4 regions of the Cellulomonas sp. NPDC057328 genome follow, and region 1 is predicted to be linked to each of the others. Evidence: riboswitches for the same ligand, from Rfam matches in the RefSeq annotation. Region 1 holds a riboswitch; each other region holds the start of a gene.

Evidence for each region. A riboswitch is a leader RNA that binds a small molecule or an ion and turns the genes downstream of it on or off. The one in region 1 is predicted to bind thiamine pyrophosphate.
Region 2: another riboswitch for thiamine pyrophosphate. It lies ahead of ACFUMH_RS08290 (MFS transporter); the one in region 1 lies ahead of thiM (hydroxyethylthiazole kinase).
Region 3: another riboswitch for thiamine pyrophosphate. It lies ahead of ACFUMH_RS09975 (YkoF family thiamine/hydroxymethylpyrimidine-binding protein); the one in region 1 lies ahead of thiM (hydroxyethylthiazole kinase).
Region 4: another riboswitch for thiamine pyrophosphate. It lies ahead of ACFUMH_RS02455 (thiamine ABC transporter substrate binding subunit); the one in region 1 lies ahead of thiM (hydroxyethylthiazole kinase).

The regions. Positions count from the first base shown of each region.
Region 1 covers NZ_JBHUZW010000147.1:12-7,114, forward strand. Annotated here, with positions in the region: gene thiD (bifunctional hydroxymethylpyrimidine kinase/phosphomethylpyrimidine kinase) at 15-1,541, opposite strand; gene ACFUMH_RS17545 (thiamine phosphate synthase) at 1,538-2,206, opposite strand; gene thiM (hydroxyethylthiazole kinase) at 2,203-3,045, opposite strand; TPP riboswitch at 3,036-3,134, opposite strand; gene ACFUMH_RS17555 (ExeM/NucH family extracellular endonuclease) at 3,282-7,103, opposite strand, start outside.
Region 2 covers NZ_JBHUZW010000033.1:7,106-14,208, forward strand. Annotated here, with positions in the region: gene ACFUMH_RS08275 (hypothetical protein) at 1-331, opposite strand, end outside; gene pheA (prephenate dehydratase) at 405-1,361, shown strand; gene ACFUMH_RS08285 (glycoside hydrolase family 3 N-terminal domain-containing protein) at 1,366-3,708, opposite strand; TPP riboswitch at 3,890-4,000, shown strand; gene ACFUMH_RS08290 (MFS transporter) at 3,989-5,308, shown strand; gene ACFUMH_RS08295 (hypothetical protein) at 5,370-5,951, shown strand; gene ACFUMH_RS08300 (HEPN domain-containing protein) at 5,948-6,421, shown strand; gene ACFUMH_RS08305 (diacylglycerol/lipid kinase family protein) at 6,448-7,103, opposite strand, start outside.
Region 3 covers NZ_JBHUZW010000044.1:14,778-21,880, forward strand. Annotated here, with positions in the region: gene ACFUMH_RS09955 (VOC family protein) at 1-834, shown strand, start outside; gene ACFUMH_RS09960 (energy-coupling factor transporter transmembrane component T family protein) at 884-1,693, opposite strand; gene ACFUMH_RS09965 (ABC transporter ATP-binding protein) at 1,690-3,336, opposite strand; gene ACFUMH_RS09970 (ECF transporter S component) at 3,333-4,088, opposite strand; gene ACFUMH_RS09975 (YkoF family thiamine/hydroxymethylpyrimidine-binding protein) at 4,085-4,831, opposite strand; TPP riboswitch at 4,986-5,081, opposite strand; gene ACFUMH_RS09980 (hypothetical protein) at 5,207-5,566, opposite strand; gene ACFUMH_RS09985 (CHAD domain-containing protein) at 5,652-6,590, opposite strand; gene ACFUMH_RS09990 (glutathione S-transferase family protein) at 6,587-7,103, opposite strand, start outside.
Region 4 covers NZ_JBHUZW010000006.1:60,986-68,088, forward strand. Annotated here, with positions in the region: gene ACFUMH_RS02445 (SulP family inorganic anion transporter) at 1-1,247, shown strand, start outside; gene ACFUMH_RS02450 (DUF4235 domain-containing protein) at 1,391-1,645, opposite strand; TPP riboswitch at 1,804-1,926, shown strand; gene ACFUMH_RS02455 (thiamine ABC transporter substrate binding subunit) at 2,003-3,100, shown strand; gene ACFUMH_RS02460 (ABC transporter permease) at 3,111-4,838, shown strand; gene ACFUMH_RS02465 (ABC transporter ATP-binding protein) at 4,835-5,938, shown strand; gene ACFUMH_RS02470 (hypothetical protein) at 5,961-6,713, shown strand; gene ACFUMH_RS02475 (hypothetical protein) at 6,806-7,103, shown strand, end outside.

The DNA of each region.
Region 1 (7,103 bases):
CCACCGGCACCGGATCAGGGGGCGGCGCGCCCGGCGGGCGCGAGCGCGGCGGCGCCGGCCGCCGCCGGGTCGCCCGGCCCGCCGGACGCCGCGGCGTCGACCTGGTCGAAGAACGCCACCTCGTGCTCGCACGAGCGGACGAACGCCGCCAGCATGCGTGCGCGCGTGCCCGCCCCCACCTCGAGCGCCGCGGCGTCGCACAGCCGGCGCGCCGTGTCCGCCGCCGCCGCGAAGTCCGGGTCGCCGTAGGTGGCGACCCAGTCGCCGTACGGGTGCGCCGCGACGTCGCCGGCCCGCGCGAGGATGCGCGCGCCGATGTCGGCGTAGAGCCAGTAGCAGGGCAGCACGGCGGCGGTGAGCTCCGCGTACGAGCCGCGCGCGCCGACGGCCAGCAGGTGGTCCGTGTACGCGGTCGTGACCGCGGACGCCGGGCCGCCCCACGCCCGCCCCGCACGCGACAGCCGGTCGCGGTGCAGCTGCGCCTCGACGTCGAGGCAGCGGCTCGCGCCGCGCGCCCAGAACGCCTGCGCGGGACCGTCGGGCGCCAGCTCGCTCGCCCGCGCGAGCACGCGCGAGTACGCCGCGAGGTACAGCGCGTCCTGGTGCAGGTACGCCTCGAACGCGTCGCTCGCGAGCGTGCCGTCCGCCAGCGCACGGACGAACGGCAGGTCGTCGCACGCCGCGCGCAGGTCCGCCACGGCGTCCCACGCCGCGTCGCCGAAGGGGCGCGCGCCCAGGGTCGGCGCGTGGTGCAGGTGGTCCACCGGTCCGCGCCCGGAGCCGACCGCGAGCGCCTCCCCCGCCGCGATCGCGCCCGTGAGCCACGCCTTGGCCTCGCGCACGGCCGTGACCCAGTCGGGACGGCGCGGGCGCAGGGCGGCGACGGCCGCGGACAGCGAGCAGCCGGTCCCGTGCGTGGACGTCGTCGCGACGCGCACCGCGTCGAGCTCGACGACCGTCGTCGCGTCGACGACCGCGTCGGGGCTCGCGTCACCGTCCAGGTGCCCGCCCTTGAGCAGCACCGTCACCTCCGACGCCTGCGCGAGGCGACGCGCCTGGCCGACGGCTTCGCGCCACGTGCGCGCGGTCGGCTCGCCGAGCAGCACGCCGAGCTCGGGCAGGTTCGGCGTGACGAGGTCCGCGTGCGCCACGAGCCGGCGGACGGCCTCCTCGGCGTCGCGGTCGAGCAGACGGTCGCCGCTCGTCGCCACCATCACCGGGTCGAGCACCACGACGGGTGGACGCGTGCGCGTGAGCCACGCCGCGACCTCGTCCGCGACGGCGCGCGTGCCGAGCATGCCGATCTTCACGGCGTCGACCGTGACGTCGTCGCTCACCGCGTCGAGCTGCGCGCGCAGGAACGCGACGTCGGGCACGTGGACGGCCCGGACGCCGTGCGTGTTCTGCGCGACGAGCGCCGTGACGACGGCCATCCCGTAGGCGCCGTGCGCCGCGAACGACTTGAGGTCCGCGTGGATGCCCGCGCCCCCGGTGGGGTCGGTGCCGGCGACGGACAGGACGCGGACGCGGTGCGCGCTCACCGGGTCACCGCCGGCACCGCGGCACGGGCCCAGGCGTCGACGAGCGCCGCGGCGGCGCCGCCGGGGTCGGGCGCCGCGCACACGGCGCTCACCACCGCGAGGGCGTGCGCGCCGGCCCGGCGCAGCGTCGGCGCGTCCGCGGCGGACAGCCCGCCGATCGCCACGACGGGCAGCGCGGTGGCGTCCGCCACCGCGCGCACGCCGTCCGCCCCGAGCGCCGGCCCGGCCTCGGGCTTGGTCGGCGTGAGGCGCACCGGTCCGGCGCCGACGTAGTCCGCTCCCGCGGCCTCGGGCAGGAGGCCGGGGCGGCCGACGGACACGCCGACCACCGCGTCGGGGCCGAGCAGCGCGCGCGCGTCGGCCACCTCCAGGTCGGACCGGCCGACGTGCACGCCGTCGACGCGCGCACCGCGCGACCGGGCGGCCAGGGCCACGTCGGCACGGTCGTCCACGAGCAGCACCGCGGGCGGCGCGTCGCGCAGGGCGTCGGCGACGGCGACCGCGAGCGCGACCTGGTCGCGGACGCCGGCGTGCTTGGCGCGCAGCTGAACGGTGCGGACCCCGGCGCGCACGGCGGCCAGCGCGACGGCGGCGGGCGCGTGCCCGGCCGCGGCGCACACGTCGGCGTCGAGCACGAGGTACACGCCGTCGGGCAGCCGGCTCATGCGGGCACCGCCACGCGCGCCGCGACGACGAGCCGCTCGGCGAGGTCCGCGCCGGTGAGCGCGTGCAGCTCGTCCAGCAGCGCCGGGACGAACGAGCCCGGCCCCCGGGCCACCTGCGCCGCACGCTCGGCCGCCACCCCCAGCGCCGTGCTGGCACCCGCACCGGCGGTGAGCGGGTCCGTCACGGCGGCGAACGCCGCGACGAGCCCGCCGAGCGCGCACCCCGCGCCGGTCACGGTGGTGAGCAGGCGGTCGCCGACGGCGAGCCGCACCCGCGTGCGCCCGTCGGTGACGAGGTCGACGGGCCCGCTGACCGCGACCGCGCCGCCCGTGCGGAGGGCCAGCGCGTCGGCCGCCTCCGCCGCGGCGTCCACCTCGTCCCCGGCGTCGACGCCGCGCCCGGCGGTGGTCAGGCCCGCGAGCGCGCGGACCTCGCTGGCGTTGCCGCGCACGACGGCCGGTCGCTCCGCCACCAGGCGGGCCGCGAGGCGGGTGCGGACCGACAGCACGCCGACGGCGACGGGGTCGAGCACCCACGGCGTGCCGGCACCGGCGGCGACGGCGACGGTCGGCGCGACCGCCGCCCGCTGGTCGGGACCGAGGGTGCCGAGGTTCACGAGCACGGCGCCCGCGACCGCAGCCAGCTCCTCGGCCTCACCGGGTGCCGAGGCCATGGCCGGCGACGCGCCGATCGCGAGCAGGGCGTTCGCCACGAGGTTCGTCGTCACCTCGTTGGTCAGGCACTGGACGAGCGGGGTCCGGGCCCGCAGGTCGTCGAGGGCGAGCCCCGCGCGGGCGGCGAGGTCCTCGGGCGGGCAGGGGACGGCAGGCGTCGTCATCGCGACATCCCTTCGCTCGTGCTAACGAGATCAGGTTCGACGGGTGTGATCTCAGCCCTGCCTGGTGCAGGGCACCCCGTGTCGCCGGCCACCGTAGCGCAGCGCGGGCCCCGCGCGGACATACCGGACCACCTGGCGGACCCGGCCGGTCGGGCGGCCGGGCGGGAGGCCGCCGTGCCCGGGGACGACGACGGGGGTGGGCCCCGTGGACCCACCCCCGTCGCCGCGCGCACGGGTCAGCGACGCACGGTCACCGTCCGGCTGGTGCTGCCCTCGACGTTCGCCGCGTCGTCCGGCACGAACACCGCGGTGAGCCGGTGCGTGCCGCGGCCGAGGTCGCGCGGCAGCGTGCCGACCGCGATGCCGAGCACGACGTCGGCCCGCGCCACGACCCGGTCGCCCTCGCGCAGCTCCACCGTGCCCGAGGGCAGGCGGAGCGTGTCGAGGCGGACCGTGGCGACCCACGCCGACGGCAGGAACGCGAACGGCGAGGAGAGCACGTTCAGCGTGGTGCTGCTGCCGACCTTCTCGACCGTCACCGTGACCGGCGCCGACTCCGAGCCGCCGACCGTGTCGGTGCCGGCGTACCGGGCGACGACGTCGTACGTCCCGGCCGGCGTGCCCGCCGGCAGGGTCAGCCGGGCCTGGCCGCCGCGCAGCGGCGCCGTGCCGAGCACGGTCTCCCCCGCGACGAACGTGACCTCGCCGGTGACGGGCGCGTCGGCCGTCACCCGCGCCGTCAGGCGCACCCGCGGCGCGAGGTCGCCGTGCACCTGGCTGTCCGGCTCCGCGGTGAGCGTCGTCGTGGACGCGGGCAGGCCGGCCTCGACGACCAGCGGCACCGTCACCGTCGTGCCGCTCGGCTGCGCCACGAGGGTCAGCGTCCGCGTCCCGGGCTCGGTGCCCGCGGGCACCGTGACCGTGACCGCGCCCGACGCGTCGGGCCCCTCACCCCGGGTCAGCGTGGCGGTCCCCAGCGCGACGTCGTCGAGGCGCACCTCGAGCGACGTGTTGTCCGGCGCACCGAGGCTCGTGAGGTTGAGCCCGGTGACGGGGAACGTCATCTCCGCGCCGGCCTCGACCGGGTCGAGCGCCGGCACGCCGACCGCCCGCTCCCGGAAGTCCGGCGTGAGGCCGGGGTTCGCCTGCAGGTACGCGATCCACGCGTCCCGGTCGACGAGACCGGAGTCCGCCGTGTCCTGCCCGTCCTCGAAGACGCGGAAGTTGTCGCCGCCCTGCGCGAGGAACGAGAAGGTGCCGATCCGGTACTCGGCGTCCGGGTCGAGCGGCGCGCCGTCGACCGTCACCGACGTGATGCGGTCGCCCTGCGGACGGGACGCGTCGTACGTGTACGAGACGTTGTCCGACAGCCCCAGCTGGAGGTAGGGCCGGCTCGGGACGTTGCCGTCCTCGTCCGTCTGCCACTGCTGCTCGAGCATCGTCTCGACCTGGGCGCCCGTGAGCGTGGTCGTCCAGAGGTTGTTCACGAACGGCAGGACCGCGTTGGCCTCGGCGTACGTGATCGTGCCGTCCGGGGCCTGGAACAGCTCGTTGCGCAGGCCGCCGGGGTTGACGACGCCAATCTGCGCGCCGCCCCGCTCCGGGGCGTCGAGCGTGTCGAGCAGCGCGTCCGCGACGAGGTTGCCGAGCGTGGACTCGCGGCTGCGGTCGTCGCGGCCCGTGCTCGGCAGCGGGCCCGGGCCGACGTAGCGGCCGTCGACGTAGGAGCCGCCGGCGTACGCGGTCGTGATGTCCGCCGTCACCGAGCCCACCGGCTGGTTGCCGACCTCGGCCGCGTACGCGAGCGCCGCGGCGACGATGCCCTGCACCTCGGCCACGCGCGGGAAGGCCGCGACGAGCTCGGCGTCCGCCGTGGTGGTGCGCGCGACGTTCTCCGCCGTGGACGCCGTCACCTCGCCGGACCCGCGGTCGTAGGTCAGGACGACCTTGCCGAGGAACTCGCCGTAGGAGCCGGTCTGCAGCACCGGCCGCGTCCCGTCCTCGCCCGGCACGGGCGCCTGCCACGCGTACTGCTTGTGCGTGTGCCCGGTGAAGATGACGTCGACCGCGGCGGACGTCCCCGTGACGATGTCGGCGAAGGCGCCGCCCGCGGCGACCTCCTCCTCGAGCGTCGCGCCGTCGGGCGTGCCCGCACCGGCGCCCTCGTGGTACTCGGCGACGAGCACGTCGGCCTCGCCGTTCGCCTCGTCGCCGTCGGTCAGCTGCGCCGCGACGCGGTTGACCGCCTCGACGGGGTCGCCGAACTCGAGCGACGCGACGCCGCCCGGGCTGACGAGCGTGGGCGTCTCCTGCGTGACGGCGCCGATGACACCGACCGTGACGCCGGCCATGTCGAGCAGCGCGTACTCGTCGAGCGCCGGGGTGGTGGTGCCCGCCTGGTAGACGTTCGCGCCCAGGTAGGGGAACTCGGCGTTCTCGCCGCCCGCGATCACGCGGTCGACGAGGTCGTCGTACCCGCCGTCGAACTCGTGGTTGCCCACGGCCGACGCCGCGAGGTCGAGTGCGTTCAGCACGTCGATGGTCGGCTGGTCCCGCTGGACGGAGGACGCGAACAGCGACGCGCCGATGTTGTCGCCCGCGGAGAGGAACGCCGCCGCGCCGCCCGCCGCCTCGGCCGCCGCGCGCTGCTGCTCGACCGTGCCCGCCACCTTGACGGTGTTGCCGTCGATGCGGCCGTGGAAGTCGTTGACGTTGAGGAACGTCAGGTCGACCGGGCCCGTGTTCGCGTCGCCGACCGTGAGGCCGACCACCACCGGGTCGTGGTCCGACGACCGGTACGGGCCCGGGTCGTGGTACGTCGTGCCGTGGTAGCCGTAGCGGCTGTACTCGAGCGCGATGGACTCGCCGGCGTTGATCTCCCAGACGTCGGCACCCGTCGCGCGGCCCGCGGCGGCCTCGTTGAGCAGCACGTGGTCGAGCGAGCCCGACAGGCCCTGGAACGAGTAGCTCCACTGCCCGGGCGCGAGCGTGCTCACGGCGTCGACGTAGCCGGCGTCGTAGAGCACCTGCAGCGGGTCCTCCCGCGTGTAGGCGTTGAAGTCGCCGACGAGCGCGACGGCCTCGGCGTCACCCTGCACGGTCGGCACCCAGTCCCGCAGCGCCGTCGCCTGCCGGACGCGCGACTCGTTCGACGCGCCCTGGCCGTCGCCGGCGTCCGCGTCGCCCGGCCACGGGCCGGCCGAGCCCTTGGACTTGAAGTGGTTGACCACGACGAGGACCGCCTCGCCGCCGCCCACGGGCGTGAACGCCTGCGCGATCGGCTCGCGCGCGTTCTGGAACGCCTCGCCGTCGTCGCTCTGGTCACCGAGGGCGCGCGAGGCGCCCGTGGGGGACACCGCCGCCGGCTGGTAGATGAGCGCGTTCGTGATGACGTCCTGGCCGGACGGGTCCGGCAGCTCGTCCGACGACGGCACGAACGCCCAGCGCTCCTCGCCGGCCGCCGCGTTGAGCGCCTCGACCAGCGTCGCGAGCGCCTCGTCGGCCACACCGTCGACGCGCGCGGAGTTCTCGATCTCGAGCAGCCCGACGACGTCCGCGTCGAGGCCGTTGATCGCCGCGACGATCTTCTCCTGCTGGCGGGCCAGGTCGTCCGGGTCCCAGGCGCCGCGCTGGTCGCAGCCCTCGTCCACCGTGACCGGCTCGCCGCCCGGGGTCGTGTACGCCTCGCACGACGGCGTCTGCGCGCCGAGCGTCGTGAAGTAGTTGAGGACGTTGAACGACGCGACGGACACGTCGCCGCCGACGGCCTCGGGGGCCGCCGTGCGGTCGTCCTCGAACGTCGCCGGAGCCGTGCCGCCTGCCGTCAGCGGGGCCGTCGGGTTCAGCTTCCAGGCGTTGTTGCGGTAGTCGACGACCACCGGGGCGACGAACTGGACCGCCGCGCCGACGCGGACCGGGTTCTCGGTGGAGACGTACGGCGGCGTGAGGCCGCCCGCGTCCTGGCCGAGGAAGTTCGTCGTCGCACCGTCGTCGAGCGTGACGCGGCGCGCGGCGTTGTCGGCGGCCACCGCGGCGGCCTCCGGCGTGCCGGGGCGCGC
Region 2 (7,103 bases), on a different contig from region 1:
GGTCGGCCGCGCGGGCGCCCGCGGAGACGCCGAGCCAGCCGTCCGCGGGGCAGGAGCGCGTCGCCACGGAGCGCGCCGCGACGGCGCCGACCGACCCGTCGCGGGACAGCTCCCACAGTGCCGGCGTGGTCAGCGAGCCGACGTCGTCCCACCGCAGGCCCGTGACGCCGACGAGCACGACCGGACCGGGCACGGGCGTGCCGGGCGCGGACGCCGCGGGCGCCCCCGACGCGGCCGGTGCCGCGGCCGCGGGCGTCGCCGCGCCGACGCCCAGCACGGCCGTGAGCACGGCGAGCAGGGCGGGGACGAGGGCGCGCAGGGACCGGGGCACCGCCTCAGCGTACGGGCGCGCACTACGCTCGGCGGGGCCGCACGGGCGGCCGCCACGACGATCGGGAGGGTCGATGAGCGTGCCGCGCTACGCGTACCTGGGGCCGGCCGGGACCTTCACCGAGCAGGCGCTGCGGAGCGTCGCGTCCCCGGACGAGGCGGAGTACCTGCCGCAGACGGACGTCGGCTCGGCCGTCGCGGCGGTGCGCTCCGGAGCGGCCGACTACGCCGTCGTCGCCATCGAGTCGACCGTCGAGGGCGGGGTCACCGCCACGCTCGACGCGCTGGCCACGGGCGACCCGCTGCTCGTGCTGCGCGAGGTGCTGGTGCCCGTGCAGTTCACGCTCGTCGGGGCGCCCGGCACGCGGCTCGCGGACGTCGCGCGCGTCTCGGCGCACCCGCACGCGTGGGTGCAGTGCCGCCGCTGGCTCGCGGCGCACCTGCCCGGGGCCGTGCACGTGCCCGCGACCAGCAACACCGCGCCGGCCGCGCTCCTCGTCGAGGCGCTCGCGGCCGGGGACGCCGACGCGCTGCCGTTCGACGCGGCGCTCGTCCCGCCCGCCGCCGTCGCCACGTACGGGTTGACCCCGCTCGCCGAGGAGGTCGCCGACAACGCGTCGGCGCTGACCCGGTTCGTCGTCGTCGGCCCGCCCGGGGCGGTGCCGCCGCGCACCGGCGCCGACAAGACGAGCCTCGTCGTGCACCTGCCCGACAACGAGGCGGGCGCCCTGCTCGCGATGCTCGAGCAGTTCGCCGTGCGCGGCGTGAACCTGTCCCGCATCGAGTCGCGCCCCATCGGCGACGCGCTGGGCCGGTACTCCTTCTCCATCGACGCCGAGGGGCACATCACCGACGAGCGCATGGGCGAGGCGCTCATGGGCCTGCACCGGCGCTGCCCCTACGTGCGGTTCCTCGGCTCGTACCCGCGCGCGGACGCGGTCGCCCCGACCGTGCACGTCGGCACGGCCGACGCGGACTTCGTCGAGGCACGTGCGTGGCTGGCGCGGCTGCGCGCGGGCGAGGCGCCCTGACGGGTCAGGTCGCGGTGCAGGTGAGCAGCGGCGCCGGCGCCGCGCCGGCCGACGTGCCCTGCAGCCCGAACGCGGTGGACGCCGCGGGCGCGAGCGTGCCGTTCCAGGACGCGTTCGCCGCGGTCTGCGTCGCGCCGCTGCGGCCGAACGTGGCGTTCCAGCCGTGCGCGAGCTGCGTGCCGTCCGGCCACGCCCACGTGACGCGCCAGCCGCGCAGCGGCACGGTGCCCGTGGAGCGGACCGTGACGGTGGCCGTGAACCCGCTGCCCCAGGCGTTGTCCGTGCGCCAGGCGGCGGTGCACGCCGCGGGCGTCGCGGTCGACGTCGGCGTCGGTGTCGGCGGGGGCGTGGGTGAGGGCGTCGCGGTGGGCGTCGGGGTGAGGGTCGGCGCGGGGGTCACGGTGGGCGTCGGTGTCGGGGAGGCCGTCGGCGTCGGGGAGGGTGTCGGGCCCGTCCCGTCGACCGACCACGTCAGCCCCGCGCCGAGCGGGAAGAGCGGCGTCCGGCCGTCGCCGTCGTTGACGGGCTGCTGCGTCGCCGAGGCCGGCCAGGACACCGGCAGCGTCCCGGTCGGTGCGACGCGGCCGAACAGGACGTCCGCGACGCCGGCGCCCTCGCTGCCCGGCAGCCACGCCGCGTCGAGCGCACTCACCCACGGCAGGATGCCGGAGACGTCCAGGGGGCGCCCCGACACGAGCACGACGACCGTCGGCACCCCCGTGGCCCGGATGCGGTCGAGTGCCGCGGTGTCGACGGCGTCGAGCGCGAGCCCGTTCGGGCGGTCCCCCTCGCCCTCGGCGTACGGCGTCTCGCCGACCACCGCGACCGCCACGGAGCACGACGCGTCGACGTTGCCCGCGTCCGCCGCGAACGTCGTGGTGCGGCGCCCGGCGAGCACCTCGCGGACGCCCTCGAGGATGGTCGTGCCGGGCACGGTCGCCCCGCTCGCGCCCTGCCACGACAGCGTCCAGCCGCCGCTCTGGTTGCCGATGTCGTGCGCGTTGCGCCCGGCGACGCACACCTTCCCGCCCGTCGGGGCGAGCGGGAGGACGCCCGTGTTCTTCAGGACGACCTGCGACCTCTGCACCGCGGTCCGGGCGAGCGCGCGGTGCGCGGCGCTGCCGACCGTCGAGGCGTACGAGCGGTCGGCGAAGGGCCGCTCGAACAGGCCGAGCTCGATCTTCTGCGTGAGGACACGGCGCACCGCGTCGTCGACGCGGGACATCGGGATCGCACCGCTCTGCACGCCCTGGCGCAGGTGCCCGAGGAACGTCCGGTAGTCGTTCGGCACCATGATCATGTCGAGCCCGGCGTTGACCGCCGTGGCGACCTCCTGCGCGGTGAACCCCCGCGCGCCGTCGAGCTGGTCGATCGCGGCCCAGTCCGAGACGACGACGCCCTCGAACCCGAGCTCGCCCTTGAGGACGTCCGTGAGCAGGTAGCGGTTGCCGTGCATCTTGACGCCGTTCCAGCTGCTGTACGACAGCATGACCGAGCCGACACCCCGCTCGACCGCGGCCCGGAACGGCGGCAGGTGCACCGCCCGGAGCTCGGCCTCGGTCGCCCGGACGTCGCCCTGGTCGTCGCCGCCGACCGTGCCGCCGTCGCCGAGGTAGTGCTTGGCCGTCGCCAGCACGGACGCCGGCCCGCCGAGCCGCTCGCCCTGGAAGCCGGTCACCATCGAGGCCATGGCCGAGGCGATCGCGGGGTCCTCGCCGAACGACTCGTACGTGCGCCCCCACCGGTCGTCCCGGGCGACGCACAGGCACGGCGCGAACGTCCAGTCCACGCCCGTGGCGGTGACCTCCTCCGCGACCGCGCGCCCGATGTCCTGCACGAGCCGCGGGTCCCGCGTCGCGCCGAGGCCGATGTTGTGCGGGTAGATCGTCGCGCCGAGCGCGTTGTTGTTCCCGTGCACCGCGTCGATGCCGTACAGCATCGGGATCTGCAGCGGGGTCGCCAGCGCCCCGCGCTGGAGGCCGTCGTAGAGGTCCGCCCAGGCCGCCGTCGTGTTGGGTGTCGGCGCCGAGCCGCCGCCGGAGAGCACGGACCCCAGCCGGTACGTCGTCATGTCACCCGGCGTCACGACCGCCCGTTCGGCCTGCGTCATCTGGCCGATCTTGTCGTCGACCGTCATGCGGCCGAGGAGGTCCGCGACCCGGGTCGCCGTCGGCAGCGCGGCGTCCTGGTAGGGCAGGACGGCGGCGTGCGCGGCGGGGGTCGTCGCCGCGGGGCCGGTGGACGCCAGGCCCAGCCCGGAGGCGGCCAGCGCGACGGCGAGGACCAGCGACGTCCGGCGGCGTCGGGGCCCGCCGGCGGGGACGTGCTGCGGCGCGGAGCGGGGCATCGGTCGACTCCTTCGTCGGACTGCGCCCGGCCCGCGGCGGGCGGCGCTGCCGTCGATACTCCGGCCGTCCCGCCGCCCCCACCAGGCCCGAACCGTTTCGGCCGCCGCCAGGTGCGGACCGGGCACGACGCCGCCCGTGGACGCCCCCGCAGCGCTGCGCCCGGCGTCGCTAGCATCGCCGCCACCACCACACGGGAGCCCGCACCAGCGGGCTGAGAGGACGGCTGTCGGGCCGTCGACCGTCCGAACCTGTCCGGGTCATGCCGGCGTAGGGAGTGCCATGCCTGAGGTCCGTCCTGTCCTGCCCACTCCCGGCGCGCAGGCGCCGGCCGACCCGGCCCCGGGACGTGCCGACCCCGCCCGTGCCGCCGTGCGCGGCGGCGTCCTCGGCAACTACGTCGACCAGTTCGACATCTTCCTGCCGGTGCTCGCGCTCGCGCCCGTCGCGGCCGAGCTCTACGGCACCCGCGCCGTCGTCACGTACGCGGGGCTCGTGTTCGTCGCGACCCTCGTCGGCCGCCCGCTCGGGGCCGCGCTGCTCGGGTCGCTCGCCGACCGGGTCGGGCGGGCCGTCGTCGCCCGGGCCAGCATGCTGGGCCTCGGGGTGACGACGCTGCTCATCGCGGCGCTGCCGGTCGCGGCGATGAGCCACGAGGCGGTGCTGCTCGCGGTGGTGGCGCTGCGGTTCGTCAGCGGGGTGCTCATCGGCGGCGGGTACACGTCGGCGGTGCCGCTCGCGATCGAGTGGTCGGCGCCGCGGCGGCGCGGGTTCGTCAGCGGGCTGGTCATGGCGATGTCGCCGGCGGCCAACGCGACGATCGCGGCTCTCGTCCTGGTGCTGCTGGGCGTGCTCGGCGCCGACGGGTACGCCGCGTGGGGGTGGCGCGTGCCGTTCGTGGTCGGCGCGGTGCTCGCGTTCGCCGCCGTCGTGCACTTCCGTCGGCACGTGCGCGACACCCCGGAGCGCGCGGCGGCCGCCCCGGCCGCGCGGCCGTTGACGACCGTGCTGGTCGGCGCGGAGCGGCACCGGCTGTGGCGCCTCATGGTGCTGATGACGGGCCTGTGGCTGTTCACCACCATGGGCGTGACCGTGGTCACGTCGCAGCTCGGCGTGGTCGCCGGCCTCGACGGCGCGGCGGTGACGCGCACGATGCTCGTCGCGACGGCCGTCTCGGCGGTGGCGATGGTCGCGAGCGGGCACGCGTCGACGCGCGTGGGCCGCCGCCGGTTCCTCGCCGGGTTCGGTGTCGCGGCCGCGGTCCTGGCGCCGGCGACGTACCTCGCGGCGTTCGCCGGCCCGGCGTCGCCCGGGGCCCTCGTCGTGCTGGTGACGGTGCTGCAGGTCGTGACGGTCTCCGCGTACGGGCCGATCGGTGCCTACCTCGCCGAGCGGTTCCCGCCGGCCGTCCGGTCCAGCGGCTACGGCACCGCGTACAGCCTGTCGATCGTGCTGCCGGCGCTGTACCCGTTCTGGCTGCCGCCGCTGCAGGCGGCGTCCGGCGACGTCGCACCCGTGGCGGCGCTGCTCGCGGTCGGGGGCGTCCTCGTCGCGGTGGGCGCGGCCACCTCGCCGCAGGAGGCGATGACCGACGCGGCGTGAGAAGTGCTGTCGCGAGCGTACGCCGTTGCGGGATCCGATAACGTGACGATATCGTCAGGTTATGCGAATGCCGCCGCCCGCACTGGCGCCTTACCTCAGGTCGCACACGCAAGCGACGGTGCTGGCACTGCTGCTGCTCCAGCCCGAGAAGCAGTTCACCCTCGCCGACATCGCGCGCCTGACCGGGGAACAGCCCACCGTGGTCCATCGAGAGGTGTCTCGGCTGGTGGAGGCCGGTGTCCTGGGGGACACGCGCGTCGGCCGCGCACGGCTCGTCCACGCGAACCCGGACTACCGGCTCCGCCGACCCCTGACCGAGATCATCGCCGCCACCTACGGCCCGCCCGCGGTGCTGCAGAGCCTCCTCTCGGCCGTGCCCGAGGTGGAGGAGGCCTACGTCTACGGCTCCTGGGCCGCCCGCTTCACGGGCGTCCCTGGGGATCAGCCCGGTGACGTCGACGTGCTCGTCATCGGCGACGTGCCGCGGGTACGCCTCAACGACGTCGCTGCCGAGGCCGAGGACGCGCTCAGGGTTCCGGTGACCATCCATCGACTACGTCGCTCGGCGTGGCTGTCCGACGAGGACCCGTTCGTCCGCACGGTCAGAGAACGTCCCCTCCTACGCCTGGAGCTCTCACGATGATCGTCCGCTGGGAGCGTGGTCGCGTAGAGGTGGATCGGCTGATCGCCGATGGGCGGATCGAGCGCGTGGCGGCAAGCCGACAGCTGGCCGACCTGCTGCTCACGCAGGCCCGTGCGCATCTGGGGACAGCGGCGGCATCCGCCGCTGCGGATCCCACTGCGGCGTTCCAGGTGGCCTATGACGCCGCTCGGAAGTCGCTGGCCGCGGTGCTTGCCGTCCAAGGGCTCCGTGCGCGTGCACTACCGGGCGCCCACGCCGTCCTGCTCGACGTCGTGCTGGCTCAGCTCGACCCGCCGCTCGGCCCGACGCTGCGGCACTTCGACTGGCTACGTCGGATCCGCAACGCCGCCGAGTACCCCTCCCTCGAATCGCCAGGCATCGCGCTCGACGACGCGCAGGACGCGGTCGACCTCGCGTCGGCGATCGTCGACGCATCCGAGCGTGTGGTCCCGTCCATGCCCGTCTACTGACGGCGCGGGGGAGTGCACCTGCGCCGTCAGGCCGCCGGCACCCGCACGACGAGCGCCTGCCGGTCGACGCGCGCCTCGACCTCGGCGGCGTGCCCGACGATGTCGCCGTCCACCTGCACGGGCTCCGGCCGGCTGGCGGCGAGGTGCACGCGGCGGGCGCGGGTGTGGTCGATGCGGCCGATCTTGGCGGGCAGCTCGTTGCGCACGCCGACGCCCTGCAGCGCGACCTCGCCGAACAGTTGCGCCCAGCCGGCGATGCCGCCGCGCGTGTCGATCATCGCGACGTCGAGCTCGCCGTCGTCGATGATCGCGTCGGGCAGCAGCGTGATGCCGCCGGGCAGCTTGCCGCAGTTGCCGATGAGCATGCTGCGCACGCGCACGGTCTCGGCCTGCTGGTCGTCCAGGCGCACCCGCAGCCGCAGGCGGCGGCCGTTCAGGTGCTTGGCGCCGGCGACGAAGTAGGCCATCCAGCCCATCTTCGCCTTGAGGTCGTCGTCCGCGTCGGCGACCATCTGCGCGTCGAACCCGAGCCCGGCGATGACGAGGAAGACGTGGTCGCGCGGGTGGTCGGTGTCGTCGGGCATGTCGTCCGCCGCCTCGGCGATGTCGTCGTCCATCTGCGACTCCCACTTGACGACCTTGAGCCAGCCGACGTCGATCGGCTTGTCCTCGCCGTCGATCG
Region 3 (7,103 bases), on a different contig from region 1:
CAGCTGACGTACTACCGCGACGTGCTCGGCCTCGAGCCGCTCGACCGCCCGGGGGACCGGTTCGACGGCGACGCCGGCGGTGCCGCCCCCGCGCGGGTCGTCCTCGGCCGCCGCGGCGTCCCGCTGGTCGTGCTGCAGCACGCGCCCGACCTGCCGCCACGCACGCGCGGGTCCGCGGGGCTCTTCCACACGGCCCTGCTGTTCGACGACCGTGCCGGGCTCGCCGCGACCCTGGCCTCGGTGGCGCGGCACGCGCCGCACACCTACGTCGGGTCCGCGGACCACCTCGTCTCGCTGGCCTTCTACCTCACGGACCCCGAGGGCAACGGCGTCGAGCTGTACTGGGACCGCGGCCGCGAGCTGTGGCGGCGCACCCCGCAGGGCGGCGTCGTCATGGACTCGCTGCGGCTGGACCCGCACGCGTTCCTCGGTGAGCACCTCGCCCACCCCGAGCCGTCCGGCGACGACGCGACGGTCGTCGGCCACGTCCACCTGCAGGTGGGGGACGTCGCCGGGGCGCGCACCTTCTACGTGGACGCGCTCGGCTTCGAGGTGCAGGCCGAGTGGCACGGCGCGCTGTTCGTGTCGGCCGGCGGCTACCACCACCACCTCGCGATGAACACGTGGGGCACCGCGGGCGCGGGGCCGCGGGCGTCGTCCCTCGGCCTGGGCGAGGTGCGCGTGGTCGTCCCGACGGCCGACGACCTCGGGGCGCTGCGCGAGCGCGTCCGGTCGGCGGGCGTGACGCCCGACGACGACGGCGCCACGCTCCGGTTCGCGGACCCGTGGCGCAACGTGGTGCGGGTCAGCGTCCGCGAGGTGCACGCCGCCTGAGACGGCGGACGGCCCGGCGCCGGCCGCCGTCCACCGCGGGCCGGCCGTGTCACCGGCCCACGGTGCCCCACGTCTCGAGGAGGCCGAGCCGCCACGTCGTCAGGCCCACCAGCAGCACGACGCCGAGCGCGGTGGCCGCGAGCACGCCGTCCCGGACCCCGAGGGGCACGGGCCGGTGCACGGTCCGCGGCCCCGACCCGACCCCACGGGTCTCGAGCGCCACGGCCATCTGCTGCGCCTGCCGCAGCGTCACCACGAGGAGCGTGAACGCCGCCCTGCCGAGCAGACCCGGGTGCGCCGGCAGCCGGCCGGGCCGACGCGGGCGAGGCCCCGGCAGCCGTGCCGCCTGGGCCTGCCGGACGGCGACCCAGCGCGCGGGCAGCTGCTCGAGCACGCGGTGCCCCGCCAGCAGCGCCGCGGCCCACCGGGACGTCAGGCCGGCCCGCTGGTGCAGGCTCGTGACGAGCCGCACGGGGTCCAGCGACGACGCCACCACGACCGCGAGCGTCCCGACGAGCAGCGTGCGCACCGCCAGGCCCGCGCCGACGAGGACGCCCACGTCCGTGACGGTGAGCCCGCCCACGTGCCCGACCGGCACGCCGGGGCGCGTCACGAGGTTGACCGCGAGCACGGACGCGGCGAACGGGCCGAACGTCGCGGCGCCGCGCAGCAGCGTCCGCCACGGGACGCCGCCGGCGCGTGCCGCCACGACCGCCACGACCAGCAGCGCACCCGGGGTCCACGGGTCGACGGGGACGAGCAGGAGCAGCGAGACCACCAGCAGGGTGGCGAGCACCAGCGTCGGGTCCCGCCGCGCGAGCGCCGACGGGCGGGGCACCGGCGCTGCGGCGGGCGTCATGCGAGCGCCTCCGCCGCCGGCTCGCGGGTGCGCGCGGCGAGCGCGCCGAGCACGGCGGCGAGCGGACGGCCGTCCGCGACGGCCGCACGCACGGCCGGCGGCAGCGGGAGGCCGGCGCGGGGCAGGGCCCCGGCGCGGAGCACGGCGTCCACGGGACCGTGCGCGAGCACCCGCCCGTCGCGCAGGACCAGCACGTCGTCGGCCACCTCCGCCACGAGCCGCACGTCGTGCGTCACCAGGACGACGCCGCGCCCGGCGTCCGCGAGCCCGCGCCACGCCCGCGCGCACGTGCGCCACGTCGCCCGGTCCTGCCCGAAGGTCGGCTCGTCCGCGAGCACCACGTCGTGGTCCCCGACCGTCGCCGCCGCGACCGCGAGCCGGCGCTGCTGGCCGCCCGACAGCCGGAACGGGTCCGCGCCGGCGAGCGGCGTGAGGTCGTGGGCGGCGAGCGCCGCGTCGGTGCGGGCGTCGACGTCGGGCACCCGCGCCCGGCGCAGACCCCAGGCGACGTCGTCCCGCACCGTCCGGGCGAGCAGCTGCTGCTCCGGCCGCTGCAGGACCAGCGCGGGGCGCGGGCCGCGCACGACCCCGTCGGCGGGCAGCAGCCCGGCGAGCGCCAGCAGCAGCGAGCTCTTGCCCGACCCGTTGAGCCCGACGACGGCGGTCACCCGGCCGGCGCGCACGTCGAGCGAGACCCCGTCGACCGCGGTGCGGCCCCCGCGCCGGACACGGAGGTCGCGGGCGTGGAGGAGCACCGGGGACCCGGCCGGGGCGCGGGGGGACGACGGGGCCGGCAGGTCCCGCAGGTCGCGCACCCGCGCGGCGGCGAGCTCGGCCCACCAGGGCAGCCACGTGCCCAGCGCGGCGAGGTCGGGGGCCAGGTCGCCCAGCACGTCGCGGGTCGGACCGTCGGCGAGCACGCGGCCCGCCGCGCCGAGCACGACGACGCGGCCCGGCCCGGTGCGTGCACCGCCGGCGGCCCCGTCCGGGCCCTGCCCGCCCTGCTCGTCGAGCCGGTGCTCGACGAGCAGCGTGGCGCGCCCGGCCGCGGCGCGGCCCACCGCAGCGCCCACGGCGGCGGCGCCCGCGGGGTCCAGCAGCGCCGTGGGCTCGTCGAGCAGGAGCACCCGCGGACGCGCCGCCAGGACCGTCGCGAGCGCCACCCGCTGCCCCTCGCCGCCCGACAGCCCGGCCGTCCGGCGACCGTGCAGGTGCGCGGCCCCCACGGCGAGGAGCGCCGCGCGCACGCGGGGGCCGATCTCCTCCCGCGGGACGCCCCGGTGCTCCAGCCCCGAGGCCACCTCGTCCGCCACGGTCGGCAGGCACAGCTGCGCCCACGGGTCCTGCGTGAGCGTGCCGACGTCGCGGGCGACGCCGGCCGTCGTGGTCGTCGGCACGGCGGGCGCCCCGGGGGCGACCGGGGCGAGGACGCGGTGCCCGGCGACGCGCACGTCGCCCCACGTGGACGCGTCGACCTGCTGCGGCACGACGCCGGCGAGGGTGCGCAGCAGGGTGCTCTTGCCCGACCCGGACGTGCCCAGCACCAGCACCCGTTCGCCGGCGTCGACCCGCAGGTCCACGCCGGCGAGCACGTCGTCCCCGGCGTGCGGCCAGCGCACCCGCAGACCGGTCACCTCGATCACGCCGTCGCCCCGTCCACGCCGGCCTCGTCCACGCCGGGCCCGTCCGCGCCGGCACCGTCCGCGCCGGCACCGCGCGCCGCCCGCCGGGCACGCCGCTCGCGGCCCAGCGCCGTCTCGTCGAGCACACCGGTACGGGCGAGCGCGTCCCCGAGGACGCGCGCGAGCAGCCCGCACAGCACGACGCCGCTCACCACCTGCAGCCCGATGCGCAGCGCGAACAGGTCCTGCAGGTGCCAGCCGTACCGCACCGTGCCGAGCAGCGTGCTGGCGAGCCCGGCGCTGACGCCGCTCGCGACGAAGACCCACCACCCGTACCGCCGGTACCGGGTGAGCGTGAACGCCAGCTCGGCGCCGACGCCCTGCACGAGCCCGACGAGCAGCAGCATCGGCCCGACCGGCGAGGCGAGGAACGCGACCTCGACGAGCGCGGCCACCAGCTCGACGACCACCCCGACGCCGGGCTTGCGGACGATGTAGATCGCGAGGGGCGCGACGACCATCCACCCGCCGATGAGCACGTGCTGCGCCAGGTCGCCGAACGGCCCCATCGCGATCTGCAGCGCCGCCCACGCCTGCACCAGGGCCCAGTACAGGAACCCGAACACGACCGCGAGCACCGCCAGCAGCACCAGCTCGGAGAGCGTGAGCCCGCGCCGTGCCCGCACGTCGACGACCGGCGCGTCGGCGCTCCGGTCGGCGTCGACGCGGTCGGCGCCCGCGTCCGGCGCGACGTCGCGCCCGGCCGCGGTCACGGCGCCACCGCCGACGACGCGACGGACGGCGACCCGACGGACGGCGACCCGACGGACGGCGACCCGACGGACACGGTCACGTGCGTGACGACGTGCCGCACGTGCTCGCCGGTGCGCGCCCACGCCAGCGCGACCGTCCCGAGCACGTCGGCGAGGTCGCCGTCGAGCCGCGTGACGCAGTGCTCGGACGTGACGCGCACGCGCGTCCCCGCCTCGTCGACCGCCGCGAGCACGGCGTCGAGGTGCCCGCCCACGCCGAGCGGGTACAGAGCCCAGTGCGCGCTCGCGGGCACGCCCACGGGCGCCGGCGGGGCGAGGTCGACGGGGGCGAGGACGACGTCGTCGCCGAGGTCGCACGCGACCTCGCCGGGGCAGCCGCGTGACAGGTGGACGTGCGCCACGACGTGGCCGCCCTCGCGCGCGACCGCGGCGACGAGGTCGACGACGACCCGCAGGACGTCCGCCTCGGGGCCGCGCACGAGCGTCGACACGTCGTCGGTGACGACGTCGACGCCGGTGCGGTCGAGCACGGCCAGCGCACCGAGGAGCACGTCGGCGAAGTCGTCGCGGTGCGGGTGCACCGACACGCGGGCGCCCACCCCGAGGGCGGCGGCGCGCGCACGGGCCGCCGCGCCGTCGCCGGCGGGCGCGCGGAGCGGCGTCGCCGCGGGGGTCGGCGCGTCGGCGCCCGTCGGGTCGTGCGGGGCCGTCGCGGGCGGCGGGTTGGCGGTCGTGCGGGTCACGGGTCCTCCCGGGGTCGGGCCCCCGGGTGAGGACGCAGCCGGGGCAGGAGGACGCGACGCACCCCGGCACCCGTGCGCGTCCCGCCCCGGCGCGCAGCCGCGGGGGCGCGCGACGGGGACGAGGCGCGCCGCGGTCGCCGCGGCACGAGCCCTGCTCCCTACGCTGGTGCTGACCAGATCAGGTTCCACGGGTCAGCCGGTGGGACGACGGGCGTCCGGCCGGCACTCTCAGCGCTCCTGCGCTCCCCGGGGGCGTGTGGCGCCGACCCTAGCGCGGCCCGCGCCTGCGGCACCAGGGCGTCCGCGGTCCCGCGCCGTCCGCTGCACGGGTCGTCCGCGGAAGCCGCGGGGCCGGGCCCTGCCCGGCCCCACGGCTCAGTCGGTGATCGGCGTCAGCACGGCGATCCGCCAGGTCCCCGCGTCGTCGACGAGCTGGTAGATGAACCGCTCGGTCCGCTCGTCGCCGTAGCGCCAGGTCACGTCGGCCCAGACGCTGTGGCCGGTCTCCGCCACGACCCGCACGTCGGACGAGACGTCGTCGACCCCGTCGTACTGCTCCCACGCGCTCGTGAAGAACGCCTCGGTCTGCGACCGGTCGGCCACCGCCAGCGACTGGGCGGGGAACGCGATCAGCGCGGGCACCGCGTACAGCCCGGCGACCGCGCCGGCGTCGCGGGCGAGCAGCCCGCGCGCGTACTCGTCGAAGAACTGCTCCACCTCGGGGCGATCCGTCATGCCCTCCACGCTACGGGCGGGGCGTCGGACCGGCCTCCCGGGACGGGATCGCCGGTCCGCGCGAGGAGGACGGCGGTGTGTCGCCTCAGCCGAGCCAGCCGCGGCGCCGCCGGGCGCGGTCGATCGCCGTCACCGACTCGCGCTCCGCGGCGTCCGCGGCCGCCTCCGCCAGCCCGTGCAGGCGGCCCAGCGTGAAGGCGTTCTCGCCGTCGAGGTGGGCCTGCATCGCCATCCGGCGCAGGGAGGCCTGCCGCACGCGCGCGTCGTGGTGGTCGCCGAGCGCGGACTGCACGTCCTTCGCGCGACGTGCGGACCGGTGCGCGGCGCGGCCGACGGCGGACGCCGCCACCTCGCTCGCGTACCGGGCGCGGCGCGCGTCCTTGCGGGCCTCGTGCAGCGCGTGGTCGCGCGCGTCACCGGGTGGCAGGGCGAGGGCGCGCCCCACGGCCGCGTCGAAGCGGCGCCAGGCGCGGCGCGCCCGGCGGGGAAGGAAGCGGTCGGCCGGCTCGTCGGCGCGCGGACCGGCCGGGAGGTCCTCGGCGAGCGCGGCGAGCGCGGCCAGCGTGCGCCGGTGCGCCCCGGACGCCAGGTGCGTGCGCAGCGGGTCGAGCGCCGCGGTGCGGGCGGCGCGCCGGTCGTCGTCCACGCGCGTGCGGACCGGCCCGACGACGAGCTCGTCGGGCTCCCGCTCGAGGCCGCGCAGGAGGGCGTCGCGCTCGACCGCCGGGTCGCGCACGTCCCCGAGCAGCCGGCCCAGCGCCCGCAGGTCGTCCCGCAGGGGCTCGACGCGCTCGCGGTCCAGGACGGGCCGGAACACCCCGAGTGCGGTGCGCAGGCGCCGGGTCGCGACGCGCGCGTCGTGCACGGCGTCGTCGTCGCCCTGCTCGAGGCCGGGCCCGGCGGCGACGAGCGCCGCGACGGCGGCGGCCACGTAGGCGCGCACGTGCTCGCGGGCCGTGCCGTCGCGCGGCTCGGCGGAGGCGTGCGGCAGCGGCGTCGACGGCGCGTCCGACGTGCCGCTCATGCCGCGCCCTCCCCGTCGCCGTCCGCACCGTGCCCGGCCGCGACGCGCTCGTCGTCCCGCACGGGTCCGGGCGGCGTGCCGTCCCCGAACGGCCGGCCGCCCAGCGCCTCGCGACCGTGCGGGGTGAGCCAGCCGCCCACGAGCGGGCCGCGGGGCACGACGCCCGACGGGTTGATGTCCGTGTGGACCTCGTAGTAGTGCTGCTTGATGTGGACGAGGTCCACGGTGTCGCCGAAGCCCGGCGTCTGGAACAGGTCCCGCGCGTAGGCCCACAGCACCGGCATCTCGGTCAGCTTCGTGCGGTTGCACTTGAAGTGGCCGTGGTAGACGGCGTCGAAGCGCACGAGCGTCGTGAACAGCCGCACGTCCGCCTCGGTGATCGTGTCCCCGACGAGGTAGCGGCGGTCGCCGAGGCGCTCGGTCAGCCAGTCCAGACCGGCGAAGAGGCGGTCGTAGGCGCGCTCGTACGACCGCTGCGACCCGGCGAAGCCGCACTTGTACACGCCGTTGTTG
Region 4 (7,103 bases), on a different contig from region 1:
TGGCGCTGGTCGTCGCGCCGGTGGTGCGCGACCACGGCCTCGACTACCTCCTGGCGACCGTGGTGCTCGCGGGCGTCCTCCAGGTCGTGCTCGGGCTCGCCGGCGTCGCGCGGCTCATGCGGTTCATCCCCCGCTCGGTGATGGTCGGCTTCGTCAACGCGCTGGCGATCCTCATCTTCACGTCGCAGCTGACGCACCTGGTCGACGTGCCGTGGGTCGTCTACCCGCTCGTCGCGGCGGGGATCGCGATCATGGTGCTGCTGCCGCGGTTCACCACGGTCGTCCCGGCGCCCCTGGTCGCCATCGTGCTGCTGACCGTCCTGGTCGTCGCGGCGGGCATCGCCGTGCCGACCGTCGGGGACGAGGGCGCGCTGCCGGAGAGCCTGCCGTCGCTCCTCGTCCCGGACGTGCCGTTCACGCTCGAGACGCTGCAGATCGTCCTCCCGTACGCGCTGGCGATGGCCGTGGTCGGGCTGCTCGAGTCGCTCATGACGGCGAAGCTCGTCGACGAGGTCACCGACACGCACTCCGACAAGACGCGCGAGGCATGGGGGCAGGGCGTCGCGAACGTCGTCACCGGGTTCTTCGGCGGCATGGGCGGCTGCGCGATGATCGGCCAGACGATGATCAACGTGAAGGTGTCGCGGGCGCGGACCCGCATCTCCACGTTCCTCGCGGGCGTCTTCCTGCTCGTGCTGTGCGTGGGCCTCGGCGACGTCGTCGCGATCATGCCGATGGCGGCGCTGGTCGCCGTGATGGTCATGGTGGCCGTCGGGACGTTCGACTGGCACTCGCTGCGCACGCTGCGCCGCATGCCGCTGTCCGAGACCGCGGTGATGGTCGCGACCGTCGCGGTGACCGTGGCGACGCACAACCTCGCGTACGGCGTGGGCGTCGGCGTGCTCGTCGCGACGGTGCTGTTCGCGCGGCGCGTCGCGCACCTGACGACGGTCACGCGGCTCGACGCGGCGGACGACGACGGGGAGCGCGTGTACGCCGTCGAGGGCGCGCTGTTCTTCGCGTCCTCCAACGACCTGGTGCACCGGTTCGACTACGCCGGCGACCCGGCGCGCGTCGTCGTCGACCTGTCCCGGGCGCACGTGTGGGACGCGTCCACGGTCGCGGCGCTCGACGCGATCCGGCAGCGCTACGCCGCCCGCGGCACGGAGGTCGAGTTCGTCGGCGTCAACGCCGACAGCGCGGCCCGCCTGGACCGCCTGGCGGGCCGCCTGGGCGCGGGCCACTGACGCACGCGCGCCCGCCGATCCCCCACCGGACGCGAGGTCGCGGGTTGCGTGCAAGGTCGCGGTTTCCAGCCCGCGACCTCACACCGAACCCGCGACCTCGCAGCGGACCCGCGATCTCACAGGGGCCGCGAGGGTGAGACCGGCTAGCGGGCGATGAGCTTGGCCGCGCCGCGGGTCGCCAGCACGCGCGACAGCGCGACCACCGCACCCGTGATGACGGCCGCCACGGCGACCTCGGAGAAGTTGATGTCGTCGTCGGTCGAGTCCGGTGCCGGCGGCTTGTGGCCCCGGGCCTTCTCCCAGCCGAGCTCGACGACCCTGTGCGCGACCCACGCCGCACCGAGCGTCACGCCCATCCCGACGAGCTTCGCCACCATCGACTTGTCGTTGTCGCCCAACGCGTCCTCCCAGGTCGTGCGCCGTGTTGCGGTGCTGGCACGACGCTAACGGGGTGCGGGGCACTCCGCAGTCCGGTGGGCGCCGGGCGCCGCTGCGGACCCGGGGGCCGGGCGTCGGACGCGTGTCCGACGACGTCGGTGCACGGGTCTAGGATCGCGGTGAACGACAGGGGAGCGTCGGGCGTCCGCGAGGACGCGCTGGACGCTGAGAGTGCGGACCACCGCAGACCCTCGAACCTGATCCGGGTGATACCGGCGTAGGGAGTCGGGCTAGCTCTTTCCCCGCCGGTCGTGCGTCCCCGCGGGTGCGTGCGTCGGCGTGGGACCCCTCCGCACGACGACGGAGGACACGACCACATGACCCCCCGCACCCGCACCGGTGCCCGCACCCTCGCCCTCGCCGGCGTCGCGTCCCTCGCGCTGAGCGCCTGCTCGGCGGTCGGCGGCGGCGCCGACGACGCGTCCGGCGACCCCAGCGGCAGCGCCGACGCCGGCACGGTCACGCTCGTCACGCACGAGTCGTTCGCGCTCGCCGAGGGCCTGCTCGAGCAGTTCGAGGAGGAGTCGGGCCTGACCGTCGAGGTGGTGCAGCAGGCCGACGCCGGCGCGCTCGCGAACCAGCTCGTGCTCACCAAGGACGCCCCGCTCGGCGACGTCGTCTACGGCCTCGACAACACGTTCGCGACGCGCGCGCTCGACGAGGGGGTCGTCGTCCCGGCCGACGTGACGGCACCCGCCGCCGAGGACGCCGCCGCCTACGCCGTCGAGGGCGACGACGAGGGTGCGCTGATCGCGGTGGACTACTCGGACGTCTGCCTCAACGTCGACACGACGTGGTTCGCGGCGCAGGGCGTCCCCGAGCCGACGACGCTCGAGAGCCTCCTCGACCCGGCGTACCGGGACCTGGTCGTCGTGCCGGACCCCGTGACGTCGTCGCCGGGCCTGGCCTTCCTGCTCGCCACCGTCGGCGCGTACGGCGAGGACGGCTGGACGGGGTACTGGGCGGGGCTGCGCGACAACGGGCTCAAGGTCGCGAGCGGCTGGGAGGAGGCCTACTACACCGACTTCACCGCCGGCGGCGGCGACGGGCCGCGCCCGGTCGTCCTGTCGTACGCGTCGTCCCCGCCGTTCACCGTCCCCGAGGGCGGCACGGAGCCGACGACCCGCGCGCTGCTCGACACGTGCTTCCGCCAGGTCGAGTACGCGGGCGTGCTCGCGGGCGCCGAGAACCCGGAGGGCGCGGCGCAGCTGATCGACTTCCTGCTCTCCGACGAGGTGCAGGCCGACATCCCGACGTCGATGTACGTGTACCCGGTGAGCTCGGCCGTGGAGCTGCCGGAGGAGTGGACGCGGTGGGCGCCGCTCGCCGAGGAGCCGTTCGAGGTCCCGGCCGCGGACATCGACGCGCACCGCGAGGAGTGGCTGACGCAGTGGTCCGACACGGTCGTGGGCTGACGACCCGGCCATGACGACGACGCTCGAGCGGGCCCGCCCCGCCGCCGCACCCCCCGGGGTCCGCGGCGGCGGGGTGCCGCTCGGGCGCGTCCTCGCGTGGGCGGCCGCGGTCGCGGCGCCGCTGCTGTTCCTCGGCGTGTTCTTCGCCTGGCCGGTCGCGGCGATCGTGGGGCGCGGGTTCGTCGCGGACGGCGTGCTCGACCTCGGCGGGTTCGCCGACGTGCTGTCCCGGCCGCGCACGTGGCGGATCGTCGGGCAGACGCTCACGCAGGCGACGCTCGGCACGCTCGGCGCGGTGCTGCTGGGCGTGCCGGGCGCGTACCTGCTGCACCGGTGCACGTTCCGCGGGCGCGGCGCGCTGCGCGCGTTCGTCACGGTCCCGTTCGTGCTGCCGACCGTCGTGGTGGGCGTCGCGTTCCGGTCGCTGCTCGTCGAGGGCGGCCTGCTCGGCGGGCTCGGGCTGGACGGCACGCGGACGGCGATCGTCCTCGCGCTCGTGTTCTTCAACTACGCCGTCGTCGTGCGCACGGTCGGCGGCCTGTGGGAGCGGCTGGACCCGCGCGCCGAGCAGGCCGCGCGGTCGCTGGGTGCGTCGCCGTGGCGCGCGTTCCGCACGGTGACGCTGCCCGCGCTCGCGCCGGCGATCGCGTCGGCGGCGTCGCTGACGTTCCTGTTCTGCGCGACGGCGTTCGGCACGGTGCTCGTGCTGGGCGGGCGGCAGTTCGGCACCGTCGAGACCGAGATCTGGGTGCAGACGACGCAGTTCCTCGACCTGCGCGCGGCGGCCGTGCTGTCGGTGCTCCAGCTCGTCGTCGTGGTCGGCGCGCTCGTGCTCGCCGGCCGGGCGCGGCGCCGCACCGAGCGCGCGCTCGCGCTCACCGAGCCCGTCGACGCGGCGCACCCCGTGCGGATGCGGGACCCGCTCGACGCCGTCGCGGTCGCCGTCACGGCGGTCACCGCGGTCGGCCTGCTGGCGCTGCCGCTCGTCAACCTCGTCGTCCGGTCGCTGCGCACGCCCGACGGCTGGGGGCTGGACAGCTACGCGCGGCTCGCGCAGCCGGCGGACGTGCTGCGCGTCAGCGCGCTCGAGGCCACCGTGACGTCGCTGCGGGTCGCCCTCGACGCGACCGTGCTCGCGCTCGTCGTCGGCGGGCTCGTCGCGCTCGTGGTGTCGCGGCGCCCGCGACGGCCGGCCGGGCGGCGCGCCGTGGCCGGGCTCGACGCGCTGTTCATGCTGCCCCTGGGCGTGTCGGCGGTGACCGTGGGCTTCGGGTTCCTCGTCTCGTTGGACCGGCCGTTCGGGCTGCCGCTGGACCTGCGCACGTCCGGCGTGCTCGTGCCCGTCGCGCAGGCGGTGGTCGCCGTGCCGCTCGTCGTGCGCACCGTGCTGCCGGTGCTGCGGGCGATCGACCCGCGGCTGCGCGAGGCGGCGGCGACGCTCGGTGCCGCGCCGGGGCGCGTCCTGCGGACCGTGGACCTGGCCGTGGCGGTCCGCTCGCTGGGCCTCGCGCTCGGGTTCGCGTTCGCGGCGTCGCTCGGCGAGTTCGGCGCGACGTCCTTCCTCGCCCGGCCGGAGAGCCCGACGCTGCCGGTCGTGATCTTCCGGCTGCTCGGCCGGCCGGGCGTCGACAACTACGGCACGGCCCTGGCGGCGTCCGTGCTGCTCGCGGCGCTGACCGCGGGGATCGTGGCGGTGTGCGAGCGGCTGCGCACGCCGGGCGTGGGGAGCAGCTGGTGAGCGACGGGCTGGGCGTGCGGGACGTCGTCGTGCGGTACCCGGGTGCGGCGCGCGCCGCCGTCGACGGGGTGTCGCTCGACGTGCCCGTCGGCGAGGTGGTGGCGCTGCTCGGCCCGTCGGGGTGCGGCAAGTCGTCGCTGCTGCGCGCCGTGGCGGGGCTCGAGCCGCTCGCCGGCGGCGACGTCGCGTGGGACGGCGTCGGCGTCACCGGCGTGCCCGTGCACCGGCGCGGGTTCGGCCTGCTCTTCCAGGACGGCCAGCTGTTCGGCCACCTCGACGTCGCCCGCAACGTCGCGTACGGGCTGGCCGAGACCCCCCGCGCCGCGCAGGCCGCGCGCGTCGCGGAGCTCCTCGACCTGGTGGGCCTGCCCGGCACGCAGCGCCGCGACGTCGCCACGCTCTCGGGCGGCGAGCGGCAGCGCGTCGCGCTGGCCCGCGCCCTCGCGCCGCGCCCGCGCCTGCTGCTGCTCGACGAGCCGCTGTCCGCGCTCGACCGGTCGTTGCGCGAGCGCCTCGCGCTCGACCTGCGCGACGTCCTCGTCACCACCGGCACCACCGCGCTCTTCGTCACGCACGACCACGACGAGGCCTTCGCCGTCGCCGACCGCGTCGCCGTCATGGACGCCGGGCGCCTGCTGCAGGTCGCCGCGCCCGCGGAGCTGTGGTCGCGGCCGGCGTCGCGCCGCGTCGCGGAGTTCCTCGGGTACGAGGCGTTCGTCGACGTGCCGGCCGACCCCGCGGCGGCGCCCGCGGCGGTGCGCGCGCTCGTCGGGGCGCTCGACCCCGTGCCCGTCGCCGGCACGACCCTCGCGCTCGCGGCGGGTGCGTTCGTCGTCACGACGGGCGGTACGGACGGCGTCGCCGCGGAGAGCGGCACCCCCGACGGCGGCACCGTCACCGGCACCGTCGCCGTGCTCCGCTCCCGCCGCGGCCGCACCGAGGTCGTCGTCGACGTGCCGGGCGCCGGCCGTGTGACGGCGCTCGCGCCCGCCGGCTGGTCCTGCGACCCGGGCACCGCGGTGCCGCTGCGCGCGGACGCCGCCGCCCTGGCCGCGCTGCCGGGTGCGTGGGTAACGTCGGAGCAGCACACCGGCTCGTGACCCGCGACGGAAGTGAGCAGCGATGACGCTGGAAGACCGCCCGATCGTGTCCCTCGACGTCGCCGCCCCGGTGGCCACCGTGTGGGCGCACCTGCGCGACCCGCAGCTCGTCCGCCGCTGGTTCGGCTGGGACTACGACGGCCTCGACGACGAGATCCGGCAGATCTTCGGAGCCGAGGTCCGCGAGCACCACGAGCACGCCGACGGCGTCACGCGCCGCACGCTCACGTGGCCGCACCACGACGTGCTCACGGTGACGGCGCGCGACGACGAGCCGCGCCGCACCCACCTGACGATCACGCGGCGCAGCCACGACGGCCTCGCGGCCTACGACGGCGTGTACGACGAGATCGACGAGGGCTGGGTCGCCTTTGCGCAGCAGCTGCGGTTCGCGCTCGAGCAGCACCCCGGCGAGGACCGCGTGACGCTGTCGGTGCTGGGCCTGGACGCCGGCGACCGCCGCGACCCGCTGCTGTACCGCGCCGGCCTGCACGGCGTGCGGGGCCTGCCCGTCGGCGCGCACGTCGACGTCACCCGTCCCGACGGCTCGCGCGTCGGCGGCACGCTCGTGCACCGCAGCGAGCACCAGGTCGCGATCCACCTGCACGGCATCGCCGAGTCGCTGCTCGTCCTCATGCTCGAGCCGGCCGGGCACCACCCGCCGCACGGGCGCGTGTCCGCGGTGCTGTCGACGTACGGGCTGGACGACGCGACCCTCGCCGAGGCGCGGCGCCGCTGGGCCGGCTGGTGGGGCGCGGAGGCGGCGTCGGCGTAGGTCGGCGCTGGTGGTCGCGGCGGACCGCCCGGCGCGCGCGACCGTCGCCCGGCTCCCAGACTGGACGGCGACGCCGACCCCAGGAGGACCGCATGCGCCGCTCCACGATCACCGCCGTCACCGCCCTCACCGCGGGCGGGCTCCTGCTCACCGGGTGCACCGCCGGCGACGAGGCCCCCGACCCCGACACCGTGCCCTCGACCGTCGTCCCCGAGGACCTCGGCGAGGACCAGGTCCGCGAGGACGAGCTCGACGAGCGCTTCGAGGACCTCGACCAGCAGCTCGAGGAGGCGGAGGCGGGCATCCGCGAGGAGGCCCGGGCCGCCCTCGACGAGGCGGAGGACGCGGTCGACGAGGCGTTCGACGTCCGCGAGGGCACCGCGCAGGACG